4 regions of the Pelotomaculum sp. FP genome follow, and region 3 is predicted to be linked to each of the others. Evidence: riboswitches for the same ligand, from Rfam matches in the RefSeq annotation. Region 3 holds a riboswitch; each other region holds the start of a gene.
What was found. A riboswitch is a leader RNA that binds a small molecule or an ion and turns the genes downstream of it on or off. The one in region 3 is predicted to bind cobalamin.

Region 1 (3,988 bases), on a different contig from region 3:
GCGCAGAGTGTTAATCAGGCGCCTGCGGAAGGAATCACTGTCAAAGATACCGTGGATATAAGTGCCGAAAACAAGGCCGTCCGGGCTTACGGCTCCGTCTGGAAAGAAAACCTTTTCTCCTGAGCGTACCAGTATGGTAAAGGCGGGCCTCACGTCCGGGGCCAGTTCGGTTCTGCCCATATGGATCTCGTAACCGTTAATCCTGTTGTCTGAGGTTTCGCAAAGAAAAAGCCCGGAACCGGCAACTTCAGCCTCCACCTGGGTGGTGATTTTTTCCGGAGCAAAAGTAGTTGAAGTGTCCAGGAGCCCAAGCCCGTCTAGGCGTGGAATTTCAGACTCGGTATGCAGAGGGTCATTTAGTTCCCTGCCCAGCATCTGAAACCCCCCGCAGATGCCGATGACAGGGGTTCCCCTGCGGTAAAACTCAACGATCTGCGCCGCTAATCCGGAACGGTTCAGGAATGCCAGGTCGCCGATGGTATTCTTGCTGCCCGGCAGGATGATTAAATCCGGTTCATCCAGGTTGCTTCCCTTGCTTACGTACCGGAGCCTGACGTCAGGCTCGTCCTCCAGCGGGTCAAAGTCCGTGAAATTGGAGATGTGCGGTAGATTAACAACCGCTATATCAACCCAGCCCTGTTCTTCGACCAGTTCGGCACGGCTTCTATCCTCAGGTATGGTATCCTCCTCCTGAACCCTGAACCCCTGAAAATAAGGGACCACCCCGATTACCGGTTTACCGGTTTTCTCTTCCAAAAATTTCACCGCGGGTTGAAAGAGGCTGATATCACCGCGGAATTTGTTGATAATAATTCCGCGTACACGCGCGCGGTCGTCGGGAGCTATCAGTTCCAGGGTGCCTACTACTGAGGCCAGGGCTCCCCCTTTATCAATATCGGCTACGAGCAAAACCGGGGCTTGCGCCATCCTGGCGATACGCATGTTGACAATTTCGTGCTCCTGAAGATTGACTTCAGCCGGGCTTCCGGCGCCTTCGATCACCACCATGTCATTTGCCGCAAGCAGCCGGTTCAGAGCTCCTTCGATTATTGCCAGGGCTTTAGGCGCGTAATCCGTATGGTAACCCATGGCGGACAGGTTGCCCACCGGCTTGCCCAGGACCACCACCTGGGACGATGCGTGTCCGGTAGGTTTGAGCAGAATCGGGTTCATGTCAACAGAAGGCTCCAGACCCGCAGCTTCGGCCTGCACCACCTGAGCCCGCCCCATTTCACCGCCGTCTCTGGTGACAAAGGAATTCAGGGCCATGTTCTGTGACTTAAAAGGGGCGACACGGTAACCGTCCTGTTTAAAAATGCGGCAAAGCGCAGCAACCAGAACGCTCTTGCCTACGTGTGAAGCTGTTCCCTGAATCATGATCGTTTTGGCCGACATAATCAATCACTCCATTTTTGCTCTGCCAGCGACTTTATCTCCAGAGGAAGCCCGGCTATTGTTAAGTAGACCTGGTCCGCCTTTGAGGCCAGAAGCTGATTGACCTTTCCTGCCAGATCCCGGAACGTCCTGCTTAAGGGATAGTCCGGAACCAGGCCCAACCCGACTTCGCTTGAAACGATAATCAGGTGGTGGCCCTGGTGAATCGTTTCGGCTGCGGCTTGAGCCTGCCCAAGGATATATTCCTGCTTTTCAGCAGTCGCAGCTCCGCAGCGTGGCAGGTTTTCTGCCAAAAGAAGATTGGTAAGCCAAAGGGTGGCGCAGTCCAGAAGAAACACATCGCCCTGCTTTCCATTTTTTAAAACCCCAAGGATATTTGTCGGTTCTTCGAACGTGAGCCAGGATGCAGGCCTTCGTCCCTGGTGCAGTTTGACCCTTTCAGCCATTTCCGGGTCTTGTATTGTGGCAGTGGCAATATATTTAACAGCCCCTCCAAGCCGTGAAGCTATGTTCTCAGCCAGCTCGCTTTTACCGCTGCGGGCTCCTCCCAATACCAGGATAAGTTTACCTTTCATAATCCACCAGCCGATCAATACTTTAAATGGGCTTACCATAGTAAAACCCCGCCTCCTTAAAGGAACGGGGTTTGTGTAAAGCAATTTTACCCGCCGTCCCCTTTACCTCGAAGGAAGTCCGGTCGTTACCCGCAGGCAGGTATCCTGGCTTCCGTTTACCCGCATTTACTCCCCTTTAATAAGCCTGGCCGGGCATTAAAGCGCTGTGCGCGTAACCGGTTACAGTGGCGGGACCGCTCAGGTATCGCACCTGATTCCCCAATTACACCCAAAAGGGCGACTGCGGCAATTTAATTTTTCATATTCCACATCATCTACCATTATCCTGCAGAGCAAGAACTATTTATCATGTAATAATATCCTTTACCTTTTTAACCAATTCTTCGATCAGGTGCGGTAACGGCTCAGCCTTTAAGCCGACAATATCAATGCCGGAGCGGCTAAGCGGCAGGAGCACCTTGCGGGCGGGACTGGAAGCAATGGCTTCCGCCATTTTGGGAGTCAACTCACCCAGCATGGCATTTGGAAAAAGAATGCTGATTGGCCCGACAATGATGTCAACCCGTAAGGAATTGTAGAGCACGGCATTTTCGCCGGTTGCTCCTTCGTTGGCGCCTGCCCGCAACATCACGGAAGTGGCCAGAGCATTGGTTCCGAGGGCCAAAAACTCAATATTTTCAGGTAATTCCCGGCGCAGTCTTTCAGTAAGGTGTTTGCCTATACCTCCGCCCTGCCCGTCAATCACGGCTATTCGCACCAAAACCGCCGCCATTCATAATATTTGTAATATATAGCATTATACCATATATGACCAAAAAAAAGACCCCCCCGGGTCTATTGCTTGTCGATTAAACCTTAATCAAGGCGTATTATGCTAATACTAACAATTATTGCCATCCTGTGTATATATCTGTGGATAGATTATTTATTTGCGAAAATTTTGAGAGGCGCCATCCTGAAGTTTTGACTCCAACTCCACTATCTGCCTGTTTTTATGTAATAACCGTTGGGCATAGCGATAATTGTTATGTTGAAGTTTACGATTTTCCCTTTCCAGGCGGGATAAAAATCCAGCTTTATCCTTTTCAATTTTTTCAATCAAGTTCATGAGTACTCTCCGGCTTAACCTGAGCTGTTCAACTTTTTCCTCAAGCTCAAGGACCCTATCCCTTAAGAAATCAACATCCATCCTTTCTTCCACGGCGGCATCTCCTCACCAGGTGTTTCGATCCTAGTATATGCCGGCTTGAAGGCTAATAGACATTTGAGCAGGTTCCCTCACTAAGTGATTGCTAAAGGAAATTAAAATTTTGACCAATCCTCTGTACTGCCTCAGCCAGCATGATTTCGTCTTTGACCAGGGCAATCCTGACGTAACCCTCTCCCATCTCACCGAAAGCGATACCGGGAATAACAATTATGCCGGCTCTTTCCAGCAGGTCGGCGGCAAAATGGCTGGAGGAAGTATACCCGCGTGGAATTGGCGCCCATAAAAACATGGACGCGTTGGGCTTGGGCATCTGCCAACCCAACTTGGCCAGTCCGTCAACAAGCACATCGCGGCGCCTCTGATAGGTACGCGCATTCTCTTTGACGCATTCCTGCGGACCGGTCAGGGCTGCTACAGCAGCTTCCTGGACCGCAAAAAACACTCCGTAATCAATGTTGGATTTGACCAGGGCCAGATTGGATATGGCCTTTTCATTGCCTACGGCAAAGCCGACCCTGCAGCCAGCCATATTGTAGGTCTTGGAAAGTGAGTAGAACTCAACCCCCACTTCCTTTGCGCCGGGGACTTCCAAAAAGCTCATAGGTTTAAAACCGTCGTAAGCCAGTTCGGCGTAGGCCACGTCATGGCAGACGAGGATGTCATATTTGCGCGCAAACTCTACCACTTGTCCAAAAAATTCCCAATCAGCTGAAACGGCAACCGGGTTATTGGGGTAATTAAGCCACATCATTTTGGCCTTGGCGGCAATTTCCTCCGGAATTTGGGAAAGATCAGGCAGGAACCGGTT
Region 2 (3,988 bases), on a different contig from region 3:
CCCTGGCGTCCGCGGCAATATTTACGGCTCCCGCCCGCTCCAGTACAAAGGCAGCGTTTGAATCTGACGTGCAGGTCTTCAGGTCGTCCTGGTTGGTTTCAAAAAAGACTCTCTTTCGTTCTTCCGGCGAAATTTGCTCGACTGCTTCCTCGATTTCCTGCAGCCTCTTGTTAAAGCCATCCACAAGGTCCCCGGCTTCCTTCTCCTTTCCGGTTAGCTTGCCAAGTTTCTGAAGATACGTAAAGAATTGCTCGATGTTCTCCGGGTACAGGGTCACAACTGGTATACCCGCGGCTTCCAGTTTGGTGATAAAATCGGGATTGGCGTTTGATATAAAAGGCCTGCTTAAGACCAGATCCGGCCTGGCGGCAATAACCCTTTCAGTGTCTCCCCGGAAGCTGAACCCTGGTTTTGTCAGCGCTTCAGGCGGGTAGGTCTCATTACCGGAAACACCTACGATCTCCTCGCTCAAGCCCAGGGCGAAGAGGTTCTCCGTGTGGGCCGGGTACAGCGATACAATGCGCCTGGCCGTTTCTTTAAGCCTGATTTCCTTGCCGAGGTCGTCGACTACGACAATCCCGCCGGATTCCTCCGTGGTTTTGGATGAGCCGCATCCGGCCAGCATGCCAAAAAGCAGCAAGAAGATAAACAAAATTATAAGCTTTCTACGATGCAAAAACATTTGCTTTTCCTCCTTTTAGGCCAGTTCCGGCAAAAGCGACAGGTTATATACACCATTGCAGGTGTTTTTCTGTATTTGCACCTTGATTTTGAAAACCTTGCTTATAACTTCTTCGTTAAAAACCTGCTCTGCCGGACCGCTGCAGACCACCTTGCCCCTTTCCAGGTAGACCAGTTCATCACAAAATATACCGGCAAGGCTCAGGTCGTGCATCGCGGCAATTACCGTCAAGCCTTGCTCTACATTCATTCTTTTCACCAGGCTCATCAACTCGATCTTGTGGCAAATATCCAAATTGGAAGTGGCTTCGTCGAGAAAAAGCACTTCCGGCGTCTGGGCCAGCGCCCGCGCCAGAATCACCCGCTGTCGTTCACCGCCGCTCAAGTTGGTGATGGGCTTTTCAGCATGTTCCATAATCCCGCATACCTCCATACACCGGTACACTACCTCCAGGTCGGCGCCGGTAGACCTGGCAAAGCGGTTCAGGTGCGGCTTGCGTCCCATCATGACGATTTCCGTTACGGAAAAGGGGAAATTTATATAATAATCCTGTGGCACTACCGCAAAACTCCGGGCAATTTCCCTGCGGCTATAGCCGCTCAGGTCCCGGTCCTGCCAGAGAACGCGCCCGGAGGTAGGTTTCATGGCGCCGCTGAGCACACTGATTAAAGTCGTTTTGCCGCTGCCGTTGGGCCCGAGGAGCCCGTAAAAACCACCATGCCTGATTTCCATACTGACTTCCTGCAGTGCCGCTTGAATTCCGTAATCCATTGTTACCCCGTCGGTGTAGAGCAGGGCAGTTGCTTTCATGGCTGCCTCCTAGTAAATCTGCTTTTTGGCTTTAAGCTTGAAAATATAACAGAAAAAAGGTCCGCCCAGCAGGGCTGTAAGGACACCTACCGGGATCTCCGTGGCCAGAAGGCTTCTGGCAATGGTATCGGCGCCACAAAGCAGCAGGGCTCCGCCCAGGGCCGAAGCCGGGAGCAGGATGCGGTGGTCGGAACCCACCAGCATGCGCATCAGGTGGGGCACAATCAGACCCACAAAGCCGATGACTCCGGAGACAGAAACACAGACCGCCGTCATCATTGACGAGGCCACAAGCAGGATCGTGGTCACCTGGCCGTCATTGACGCCCAACTGCCTGGCCTGTTTTGTGCCCAGGCTGAGTACGTTGAGGTCGTCAGCAAAATAGCAGCAAACAGCAATGCCAACCAGGACCGCGGGCAGGCACAGGTAAACATGATGCCAGCTCCGCGAGGCAAAGCTTCCCATCAGCCAGAAAACGATTGAGCCCACTCCTTCCCCGGCTAGGCTCTTGACAAAGCTGATGGCCGCAGAAAGAATGGCGCTGACGATAACACCGGAGAGAATCAGGTTGGTCACAGCTAAAACTCCGTCAGCCAAAGCCAGACCGTACACTACAGCCAAAGCAAGCAGTGCGCCGGCCAAAGCCAATAATGATATGGAAAGGCTTGCCAGGTCACCAGGCAGATAGATCCCGAAGAAGATGGCCAGCGTGGCCCCAAAAGCAGCTCCGGTAGAAACACCAAGGGTATAAGGATCGGCCAGCGGGTTCATCAGAAGCCCCTGAAAAACGGCGCCGGCGGCGCCCAGGCCGGCCCCTACCAGAACGGCTACAATGATCCGCGGCAGCCTGATATCCATGAGTACTACCTGGTGTACGTCATCCAGCGCTCCGGATGTGGCGCTGCCGGCGCTAAATGATGTGAATATAATCCGCGCTATCTCCGCAGGCGGAATCTTGACCACGCCCAGACCGGTAAAATAAAGGCAGGCGGCCACCAGCAGGACGGCCAGTAAAACTATCACCCAAAGCCTTTGGCGCTCTTTTTTTTTGAATTTCAGTACGAACTCCTGCTGCATTGAGACCTGCCCGTCGAATTGATATATTGATAATGACATATCCCGGTTAATTGAGCAGTCAAGGTTTCATTTAAGAAAGCTCGAGGAATCATGATCTATTAAAAAATTGACTATTGTTTGAAAAGTGATCCCGGCAGGCTGCGCCTGCCGGCCCCTTGCGCGGGGAAACCATACGAAAAGGAGGAGATATAACATGGAAAAGCCCGGCTTATAGCAAAAGCCGGGCTGTCCAAAAAAGGCGGTAAAACCTTCTCCTAGCTCCCTGTGGCGCCTTCCTTTCCGAGGCAGGAGGCACGTGACTTTTGCTCAGGCAGGTCTACTGACTCGTGTTTCGCTGCCGGCTCCACCTTCCCAGATCCTGTGACCCAGTGGTAAATTGGAGCGGCTCCACACTTACAGTGGCCGGACCGTCCGGGATTTGCACCCGGTTCCCTTTTCATCCCTGTTAAAAATGGGGACACCTGCAACAAGTTATTACTTTAAATCATACTAACACTGTTTTCTACATTTGTCCATATATTATTTATTCTGGCTGATGCAACCTGCCTTGATATTTTCTTCCTGGCTGCAGAATTAGAATGTTTGGATGCAATAGGTCTGCGCAAAGTCAACGCGCCTTACTGCAGCAGGTTATTTTCGCGCTCCGGCGGGTCGTATAATAAGCCCGGCGACTGCGGCCTGGTTTCATAAACGGCGTCATTTTCCTGATAAACCGCAGAGTCATAGGACTGACGCAGAATTTCTTCAAGCTCGGCAATCAGAGGCAGGCGGGGATTGGTTGTTGTACACTGGTCTTCGAAAGCTTTTTCGGCCACATGTGGAAGCTTGGCCATAAATTGCTGCCGGGCAACACCCAGTTCGTTAAATGTAGCCGGAACACCCAGGCTTTTGTTCAATTTCCGCACCGCATCGACCAGGCTGCGCACACCCTCCTCGGGTGTTGCCGCGGGAAGGCCGAGGTAGGCGGCTATCTGCCGGTATTTTTCAGCGGCAATAAAGTGTCCGTATTTCGGAAAGGAAACAAATTTAGTGGGCAGCGCGGCATTGTACTCAATTACATACGGGAGCAAAATAGCATTCGCCCGGCCGTGCGGGATATCAAATTCTCCCCCCACCTTGTGGGCCAGGCTGTGGTTTATACCCAAAAAGGCGTTGGTAAAAGCCATGCCCGCTATGGTCGAGGCATAGTGCATGTTTTCCCTGGCCGAACGCTCGCCTTCCTGCCAGGAACTCGGCAGGTAGCGGAAAACCAGTTCGATGGCCTTTAAGGCCAGGGAATCGGTAAATTCTGAAGCCATCACCGACACATAAGACTCTATCGCATGAGACAGCACGTCCAGACCAGAGTCAGCAGCCAGAGAACTTGGCAGCGATTCCACAAAATCAGGGTCAACAATGGCCACGTCCGGGGTCAGTTCA
Region 3 (3,988 bases):
GCGTTTTGCCCCAGCGCCTTCACGACCGCTAGGTCTTGGGCAAGACACTTCGCAGAAACTTTATCTGCGTTTGCTATATCGTCTGTTACTGTGGCTATTACCGCATCCTTAAGACTGACCCCTTCATGCGCCCATGTACTGACATCAACACCTGCCTGGATTAAAACAAAAAGGGCATAAGAACCCACCCCAACATCAGAATTTATTATGCCGTTATCGACGTATTCATTACAAAGAAACTGCACTGCCTTATCCGATAGGAATAGCTCTGCTGACTCCGAGCGGCCCGGCTTAACCAGCGGCGCCAGCAGGCTTATTAGAAAACAAGCCGTCACCGCCAGGGCCACCAGTTGCGGGGTAAACTTTATCGCTTTCACTGTCTCATCCTGCCTTTCTCAAATCACTCCATCTTGCACTGCGCGATAACCGCTACCGGCGGCGACTAACCGTCAGTTGCAATGCGACACGCAGTTTCCCGCAGCGCAATGACGCTCCAGCAAGTCATCCACCTCCTGTCCTAAGAAGATATTTCTGCTTCTGCTGTGCCTCAATAAACAAAATCTGCCTGAATAATTTCAATATCCATGAGAATGCTGCATCAAGGCTTGTAAAAGTATGGGTTTGAAGGCTCTATGTAATTGCTAATTATTTTAAAAAGGATACCTATTCATCACTGAACAGGTAAAACGAAAGAAGGAGATATCAACATGAAAAACCCGGCCTCATCCGTTAAGAGGCCGGGTTTTTCAAGGTACATACCTTAATAAACACAGCTAAAGCCCTGTCCTTTCTACGGAAGGCGGCGCTATTGACCAGGCAGGTCTCCTGACTTGCGGATCACAGCGTGTCTCCCGCCTTCCCGGATTATAAATCCAGTGGCATTTTGGGAGTTGCTCCCCACTTACAGTGGCCAGACCGTCCGGGATTTTCACCCGGTTCCCTTTTTACCCCCGCCATGCGGAGGAACCTGGACAAAATTATTTAGTTACCCACATTTAAACACTTTTTAGTTATTATGTCAATTATTTAATATTTATGTTATCGGATTCACGTTCCTTTTTATCAAGCCAAACAATATACCGGAGGTGAATGAAGTAATAGGTATAGCCATAATTAACCCGATGCTGCCGGTTAAGGCGCGTACAACTTCAGTGGCTATTAAATCGAGGTTAATTATCTTTAAAAAAGGTGTATCATATGCCATGAATACGAGCATGAGGGGAATGGCTCCTCCGGTATATGCCAGAATAAGAGTATTAGCCATAGTACCCATGATATCACGCCCCACGTTCATGCCAGCTCGAATTAATTGACCTGTGCCTATGGCAGGATTAGCCCTCATTATTTCTTCTATGGCAGATGCGATGGACATCCCCACATCCATTACCGCGCCAAGGGCTCCGATAATCATGCCTGCGAATAACAGGCCGCGGCAATCGAAATCTATACTGTGAGGTATGTAAAGGAGCATGTGCATATCTTCATCGCTGAAACCGGTAAGCTGGGCTGCAGTTCCAACAGTCAAGGCTAATAGCCCTGCTGTCAGCACTCCTCCAGTAGTTCCTATGAGGGCAGATAACGCCTTGATTGTTATTCCTCCAACGATGGCAAGGGTTACTGCTGCCACCACAGCAGATATAATAATAGTCATTAAAACCGGATCATAGCCCTGTAGTATCAGGGGAAGCAATACCAGAAATATTGCTCCGATGGTAATGACTAGGGAGATAGTTGATTTGAACCCTTTTTTACCTCCCAGCAATAACAAAGTAAACACAAAAAGCAAGGTTATGTAAAGCAATTTCTTATCCCTGGCATAATCTGTAATGTATGCATTTTTAATGCTGTTTCCATCTGGTTCTATATATAAAATAACTTCGTCACCTGGCTGAACATTTATATCATAGCCCGGATGATTCGAGATCGTGTGCGGCACTTGAAGCACTTGCCCATTATACTGTCCACCCAGAACTCTTACAGTAATTGATTGTTCTTTTCCTTTTTCCGGCGCTCCCATAACTTCTTGAGAATTTAATTTATCCTCGACGTTAAGAATCTTGGCCCTGACAACCTGCTCTTTATTCCAACTCTGTCCTTCTTCACTTTCCTGGCATCGGGCAGGTGTTATTATTACAAAGGAAAAAAGAACGGCTCCCATAAATAAAAAAAATATAAATTTACTTTTCATAAAGCACCTCTTCTTTAAAGAAATATAACAGCCCCCCACAAAATAAAAATATGCTTTAATTACCATTATTATGCAAGAAAAATAATAACGAAAATTGAATAGCAGCAAATAAAAACCCCGGCTCTTCCAATAGAAAAACCGGGACTTTGATGTCAACATTATGACAGTCAAATCACGCGCCTTTCCCTGGAAAGCGCTATGTTTCATAGACAGGTTTCCTGACTCATGGGTCATCGACGCTTCCGCCTTCCCAGACTAATATCCAGTGGCTAGTGGAAGTTACTACCCAACATACAGTGGCCGGACCGTCCAGGATTCTCACCTGGTTCCCCGTTCATATTTTGTTACTCAATCAGTTGGTTTTTTCATGTAAAGTAATGTCAAATAATATTAATATTTGCATTATACTTTATTTTCATTATTCTGTCTATAGTTTCAATTATAGGAATGCGGCATCAAGCTTTCTGATTCCGCGCAACCTTCGTTGCCGCTACAATATTCCCATTTTTTAGAATTCCCCACAACAGCCCTGGCAACACTGCTCCTTGCCGTGTCATAAACTCTGAAAAGGATCTCGGCCCGCCTGGGATTCCTATACACCTTCCAATCCCTGCTGGTGAGGCACTCTTTCCCTTTATGCTTGATAAATCCTTCCACATCCTCCACGGGAATGCCCAGAAATATGCCTACCTCATGAGGACATAGCTCCTTAAACCTTTTCTTCAACATATGGAGCTTCTGCTCCAGGGTCACTGCTTCCCCATAACCCATTCTTCTTAAGAATTGCAGACTACGCTCGGTATTAACAAACAACTCAAGCATTGCGCTCTTGTAAAAGAGCACCAGCACATTCCCGTCTCCTTCTTTAAGCACGAGGTATTGCAGTTTGAGTTCTTCACATACCTCTCTGCCGTACCGCTGCCATAAAAACATATGACCTTTTACTTTACTATTAAAGGCGATAAGAGAAGAAGGTTTTTTGCCCATTAGCGTTGGGGCAGCTCCAAAGGCAATGAAAGCAGCTATATATTCTTTTCCTTCCATCCTGTTTAAGGCTTCTATAAACTGCAGCTTAAGCTCTTTATCCAGTAAAAACATCTCCCGTTGCAGCCTTTTTTCTTCATCAAGAAGCCCTTTCGCGGCGGCTGTCATTCCTTGCTCACCAGGAGTTTCTTGCAATACCAATCCTGCAGCGACACGATTGACGCCTGTTTTCTTCATTCTTCCCTCCCGCTTTCTCATCCATTCGAGGTTTTCTTTCTCAATATTACCTGCAAAAGGGTCTATTTCTTGCTCCTCCATAAGCGTAATAATTTTCATAAAAATTAACTCCTTCTATATCTTATTTTCATTATGTAATCCTGCTCTTTATCCTGACAGGGAATATTTAGGAACTTCGCTGAGAACGCAGCGCCACGCTCTCCGGTTCCGCTGTATTGATATTCTGGACAATTTTAAATATGGAACTTAAACTGGTGTTATTTAAGAAACAGCAATCCTTATTCAAACGTTTACATATTTTTTTTACACTTTGACAGGCTCCATGACTGTTGCAATCGGTAGAGCAGAGAACCATGTCTACATTATGAATCAGGTGCTTGAGCTTATTCTCCCCGGTATTCATGTATCCATCATGATAAGTAAAATCATACCCCATTCCTTCTATCATTTCCTGACAAAGAGCGCTTAAACGACTCACTCCCCCCACCATCAAAATCCGGCGCCTGCACTGATTCACTTCCCGGGCAGCCTTTTGACATGCAGGCGTCATGTTGCACACCTCCTTCAACATGCGCTGAA
Region 4 (3,988 bases), on a different contig from region 3:
ACCTCAGCAGTATAAAGCTGCTTTTATTTTATTTCCCTCCGGCAGGGATCCTGCAGTTGTTTCTTAACTACTACCTGTAAGTAATAGTATAACACAATAGAACCATATCAAGTTAAAAATATAACTAATCTGAAATTTAATACAGATCGCACCCACATTGACTAGTTTTCATCCGCTACTGGCGCCGCGTTCTTATTTCAGTATTTTATCTTCTTCCAGGTCGGAGACGCCGGCTTCGTCAAAAGAAGCCATCTCCCGCATTATTTTCGTGGCAGCTTCAACCAGGCTCATGGTTAGAGCGGCTCCCGTTCCCTCCCCGAGCCTCATTTGCAGGTGAATCACCGGGCGCAGGTCCAACAGGTCCAACATAAGGCGGTGTCCCTGTTCACCGGACAGGTGGGAGGCAATCATATATTCGCGGGATTTAGGCTGCAGTTTGAAGGCCACCAGGGCTGCCGCGGTGGTTATAAATCCATCAATCAACACAGGCGTCCGCCTGGCAGCGGCCCCCAGGATCACACCGGCCAGACCGGCGATCTCAAGCCCGCCGACTTTTGCCAGAACATCCAGGGCGTCTTCCGGATCCGGCCGGTTTTTTGCGAGCGCCCTGGCTATCGCGGAAATCTTCAGTCTCATAACTTCGTCGTTGACCATGGTCCCGCGGCCGGTCGCCTCTTCAGCTGTATAGCCGCCAAAGGCTGCCAGGATAGCGCTGCTCGGGGTGGTATTGCCGATCCCCATATCTCCTGTAGCGAGGAGGCTGCTTCCCGCGTCAATCTCGGACTGGGCTACCTCTATCCCCACTTCCAGGGCCTGCACTGCCTCATCCCGTGACATAGCCGGGCCGGCGGCAATATTCCCGGTACCTGCCCTGACCTTGCGCTGTACAACACCCGGCAAGGCGGCGGGCGTGAGAACACCGACATCGACCACAACCAGTCTGGCAGCAGCGTGCCTTGCCAGAACCCCTATTCCAGCTACACCATTTACCATAGCCTGCATCATTTGGACGGTAACTTCACGGGGCGCTACGCTCACACCTTCGTCGACCACTCCGTGGTCCCCCGCCATGACGATAACCGATTTCCCCTGAACGCGGGGTTTGGCTTTGCCGGTAATACCGGCCAGGCGTATTGCCATCTCTTCCAGTACGCCGAGGCTCCCCGGCGGCTTGATTAAGCTGTCCAGCCGTTTCTGCGCCTCTTCCATGGCCTTGCGATCCAGGTCTCCAATTTGATTGATGGTTTGATAAAGCATTGTTTTTCAACCTCCCTAATATAGTTAGAACTTGGAATCAGCTGAGGAAAAACAAAAATCCACAGCCTCATCAGGCCGTGGATTTTACCATCATCCATCGGATACCCCTGCAAAGCAGGGTTCGTGGACACAACAGGCAGGTCTCCTGGCTCACATTCATCACACATCGCACCTTCCCGGCAAACTGCCAGTGGCAAACTAGCGATAGCGCTCCTGTTTACAGTGGCGGGACCGCTCAGGACTTAAACCTGATTCCCTATTCTCCCCAGCGGGCACCTGTTGGTTTAACACGGTAATAATTTTTATAAAGATTCAACTTTAGGCATATATATTCCTGCTGTGTAAGGCAGAAATATTTTCTATTTTTCAACCCACAACTTAAGCACCCGGCTGACCACCACCGCTGTTTCCGCACGGGTTGCCCCGTCCTTGGGCCTGAATAAGCCGCCTTCGCCCTGCAATAAACCGGCGCTGGTAGCTTTGGCCACCGCAGTCCTGGCAAAATCGGGAATTGCTCCTGTATCCTTATACTTTAGCTTTTCGTCTGTCTCCTGCAGCGCCAGCGCCCGGTTGATCATAACAGCCATCTCACTTCTGGTAATGCATGAATCCGGCCTAAAGGTACCGTCCGGGTAACCTGAGACGACTCCGTTGGCAACCGCGGCAGCGACAGCGCTGCTGGCCCAGTCTGGTATGCTGTCCTTAAAGGCCGGTAACTTTTCCACGGCCGGCCACTGCAGGGCTGATGACAGCAGCTTGACAAACTGAGCTCTGGTTACGGCCTGACCGGGTAGAAATGTGCCATCGGGAAAACCGTTGGCCACCCCGCGCGCCGCCAGGTCGTTGATGGCCGCTTCGGCCCAGTGCTTGCCGGTATCCTTGAAGGACGGAAGTCTCCTATGGTCATCCACCAGGACCAGTTGGCCAAACCCCCATACCCGGGCGCTAATTGTTTTCACCTCACCCTGGTCATCCAGCCTGGCAGGCTGCTCTTCCCATTTTTTAGTGGAATCATCCCACATCAGGATGGCCGGACGGCCAGTTATTGTACCGGGTTGATAATCCCAACTCAGCCACCAGGGGGCCTTGAGATCAGCTTTCTCCCCAGGCGCCGGGCTTACCGTTATTGCGCCGAGGTTGATGCAGTCCGCCGGCAACCCGGTAGTCTCAGCGGCATAAGCCAGCCTTATCGTGGCCGGCGCTGATACGCTTGACGCAGGGAACGTAACATGAATCCAGCTATCCAGTCCAGCAGATGATTCCTGCTCTGGAAGGGCCTGCAGTTCTACCCAGGACGGTTTAACAGTAACCGGTATCGATGTGCTCAACCCCTGGAAGGTGGCCTTAATTTCACCTTCAGCAACCTGATCTGTCGCGGTAAAGCTGCCATCCGCAATCTTACCTATTGAACCGCTGATGGTCCATGTGACATCCTGGAATTTTAAATCAAAGGTATCACCATAAATTGTATTCACCTTTGCCGACAGGGGAACCTTCTCCCCAGGCTTAACAGTAATAGCCGACGGTGTTACAGCTAAACTTAATAGTGACTCCGGCCCGACAACCTGCACATTCACCGAACTCTGTACGTTATCCAGCTTGGCCGTCACGGTTACCGTACCACCTTGCTTAGGTATTAAAACATTACCGGTAAAATCACCTGAAGGAGTTGCGGACCATTTTATGTCGGCTGGTTTAATACTTACAGGATTGTAGTATTCATCATACCCTTTGGCGCTAAATGAAGCTTGTGTTCCGGCAAGAGCCAACGACGGCCCGCTTACAGCCATGCCGTGCAAACTGCCCTGCGGCGCTGTCGAAAAAACGCCTATAGCATCTGCAACTGATCGCAAGGAAGAACCCTGTGGTTGATTGATCAGGCCGGCCTCGAAGTCACCCAGGCTCCGTGCGGCCATGGTGGTGGAACCACCACCGTCCAAATTAACAGCTCTCCAAACCCCGATTGAAATCAAAAATTCAGCCAACTCCTCCTGGCTCATACCCCTGCTGATTATAGTCCCGTCGGCAGCAGCCTTCCTTTCAACCGCCACCAGGTAGAGAGTCTTGCCGTCACTTGATACACCAACCGCCGTCCGGGCGACTTTACCAGAAATATTCTGGGTAAAGTAGGCAGGCAGGTGGCCATCCTCAACCAGCAGTGCCTGTCCGCCCACCGCAGCCAGGAGTTTGTCTCCCTGAGGGGCCACCGAGTAGCTGGCGTCAACTTTTGTACCCACCGGCATATTGTCGGTTATGAATTGGGCTGCCAGGCCATGTCCCTGCAGGACAAAACCATCCTGCGGGATCGTTACGCCCGGTTGGTCGGTTAAGACCTGCTGGACAACTCCGTTCCTGACCACTGCAACTTTTACCCCGGTGAGGCCGGATATTTTACCCCTGCTGGTGGTACCCCACAGCGTTGTGTACATATTCAGAGCATCCACATCAGATGAAAGTCCGTTCATCAAGAGATAACCAGGCTTGTTGATTCCGGCCAGCGGAAAACTTTTACCGGCTTCTGTAACCACCTGGCCGGTAAAGTTGAAGATTTCCAACAGCGGCAGTTTATCTTCGGTAATGCCAAATCCATACATATCATTACGCAAGGCGGGGCTCTCCACCAGTTGCCCGCCTTGATAGGCTAAACCGATGGTCCGGCCGCTTTCCGCCATTTGAAAGAAATCTCCATTGATAGCGGCCACCGCCCCGGTACGCTTGGCCATATCCAGCA

Region 1: linked by a shared signal. The riboswitch ahead of cobU (bifunctional adenosylcobinamide kinase/adenosylcobinamide-phosphate guanylyltransferase) and the one ahead of Psfp_RS05545 (YibE/F family protein) in region 3 are both predicted to bind cobalamin.
Region 2: linked by a shared signal. The riboswitch ahead of Psfp_RS03080 (iron ABC transporter permease) and the one ahead of Psfp_RS05545 (YibE/F family protein) in region 3 are both predicted to bind cobalamin.
Region 4: linked by a shared signal. The riboswitch ahead of cobT (nicotinate-nucleotide--dimethylbenzimidazole phosphoribosyltransferase) and the one ahead of Psfp_RS05545 (YibE/F family protein) in region 3 are both predicted to bind cobalamin.

The regions. Positions count from the first base shown of each region.
Region 1 covers NZ_QFGB01000010.1:81,028-85,015, reverse strand. The annotation lists gene Psfp_RS06130 (cobyric acid synthase) at 1-1,395, opposite strand, end outside; gene cobU (bifunctional adenosylcobinamide kinase/adenosylcobinamide-phosphate guanylyltransferase) at 1,398-2,009, opposite strand; cobalamin riboswitch at 2,087-2,269, opposite strand; gene Psfp_RS06120 (DUF3842 family protein) at 2,317-2,727, opposite strand; gene Psfp_RS06115 (translation initiation factor 2) at 2,896-3,159, opposite strand; gene Psfp_RS06110 (LL-diaminopimelate aminotransferase) at 3,263-3,988, opposite strand, start outside.
Region 2 covers NZ_QFGB01000004.1:120,916-124,903, reverse strand. The annotation lists gene Psfp_RS03090 (ABC transporter substrate-binding protein) at 1-682, opposite strand, end outside; gene Psfp_RS03085 (ABC transporter ATP-binding protein) at 698-1,492, opposite strand; gene Psfp_RS03080 (iron ABC transporter permease) at 1,502-2,569, opposite strand; cobalamin riboswitch at 2,861-3,049, opposite strand; gene adhE (bifunctional acetaldehyde-CoA/alcohol dehydrogenase) at 3,187-3,988, opposite strand, start outside.
Region 3 covers NZ_QFGB01000009.1:55,020-59,007, reverse strand. The annotation lists gene Psfp_RS05550 (S-layer homology domain-containing protein) at 1-377, opposite strand, end outside; cobalamin riboswitch at 798-986, opposite strand; gene Psfp_RS05545 (YibE/F family protein) at 1,034-2,254, opposite strand; cobalamin riboswitch at 2,379-2,560, opposite strand; gene Psfp_RS05540 (DUF3793 family protein) at 2,624-3,508, opposite strand; gene Psfp_RS05535 (DUF2325 domain-containing protein) at 3,576-3,988, opposite strand, start outside.
Region 4 covers NZ_QFGB01000063.1:15,824-19,811, reverse strand. The annotation lists gene cobT (nicotinate-nucleotide--dimethylbenzimidazole phosphoribosyltransferase) at 193-1,257, opposite strand; cobalamin riboswitch at 1,375-1,552, opposite strand; gene Psfp_RS18035 (S-layer homology domain-containing protein) at 1,617-3,988, opposite strand, start outside.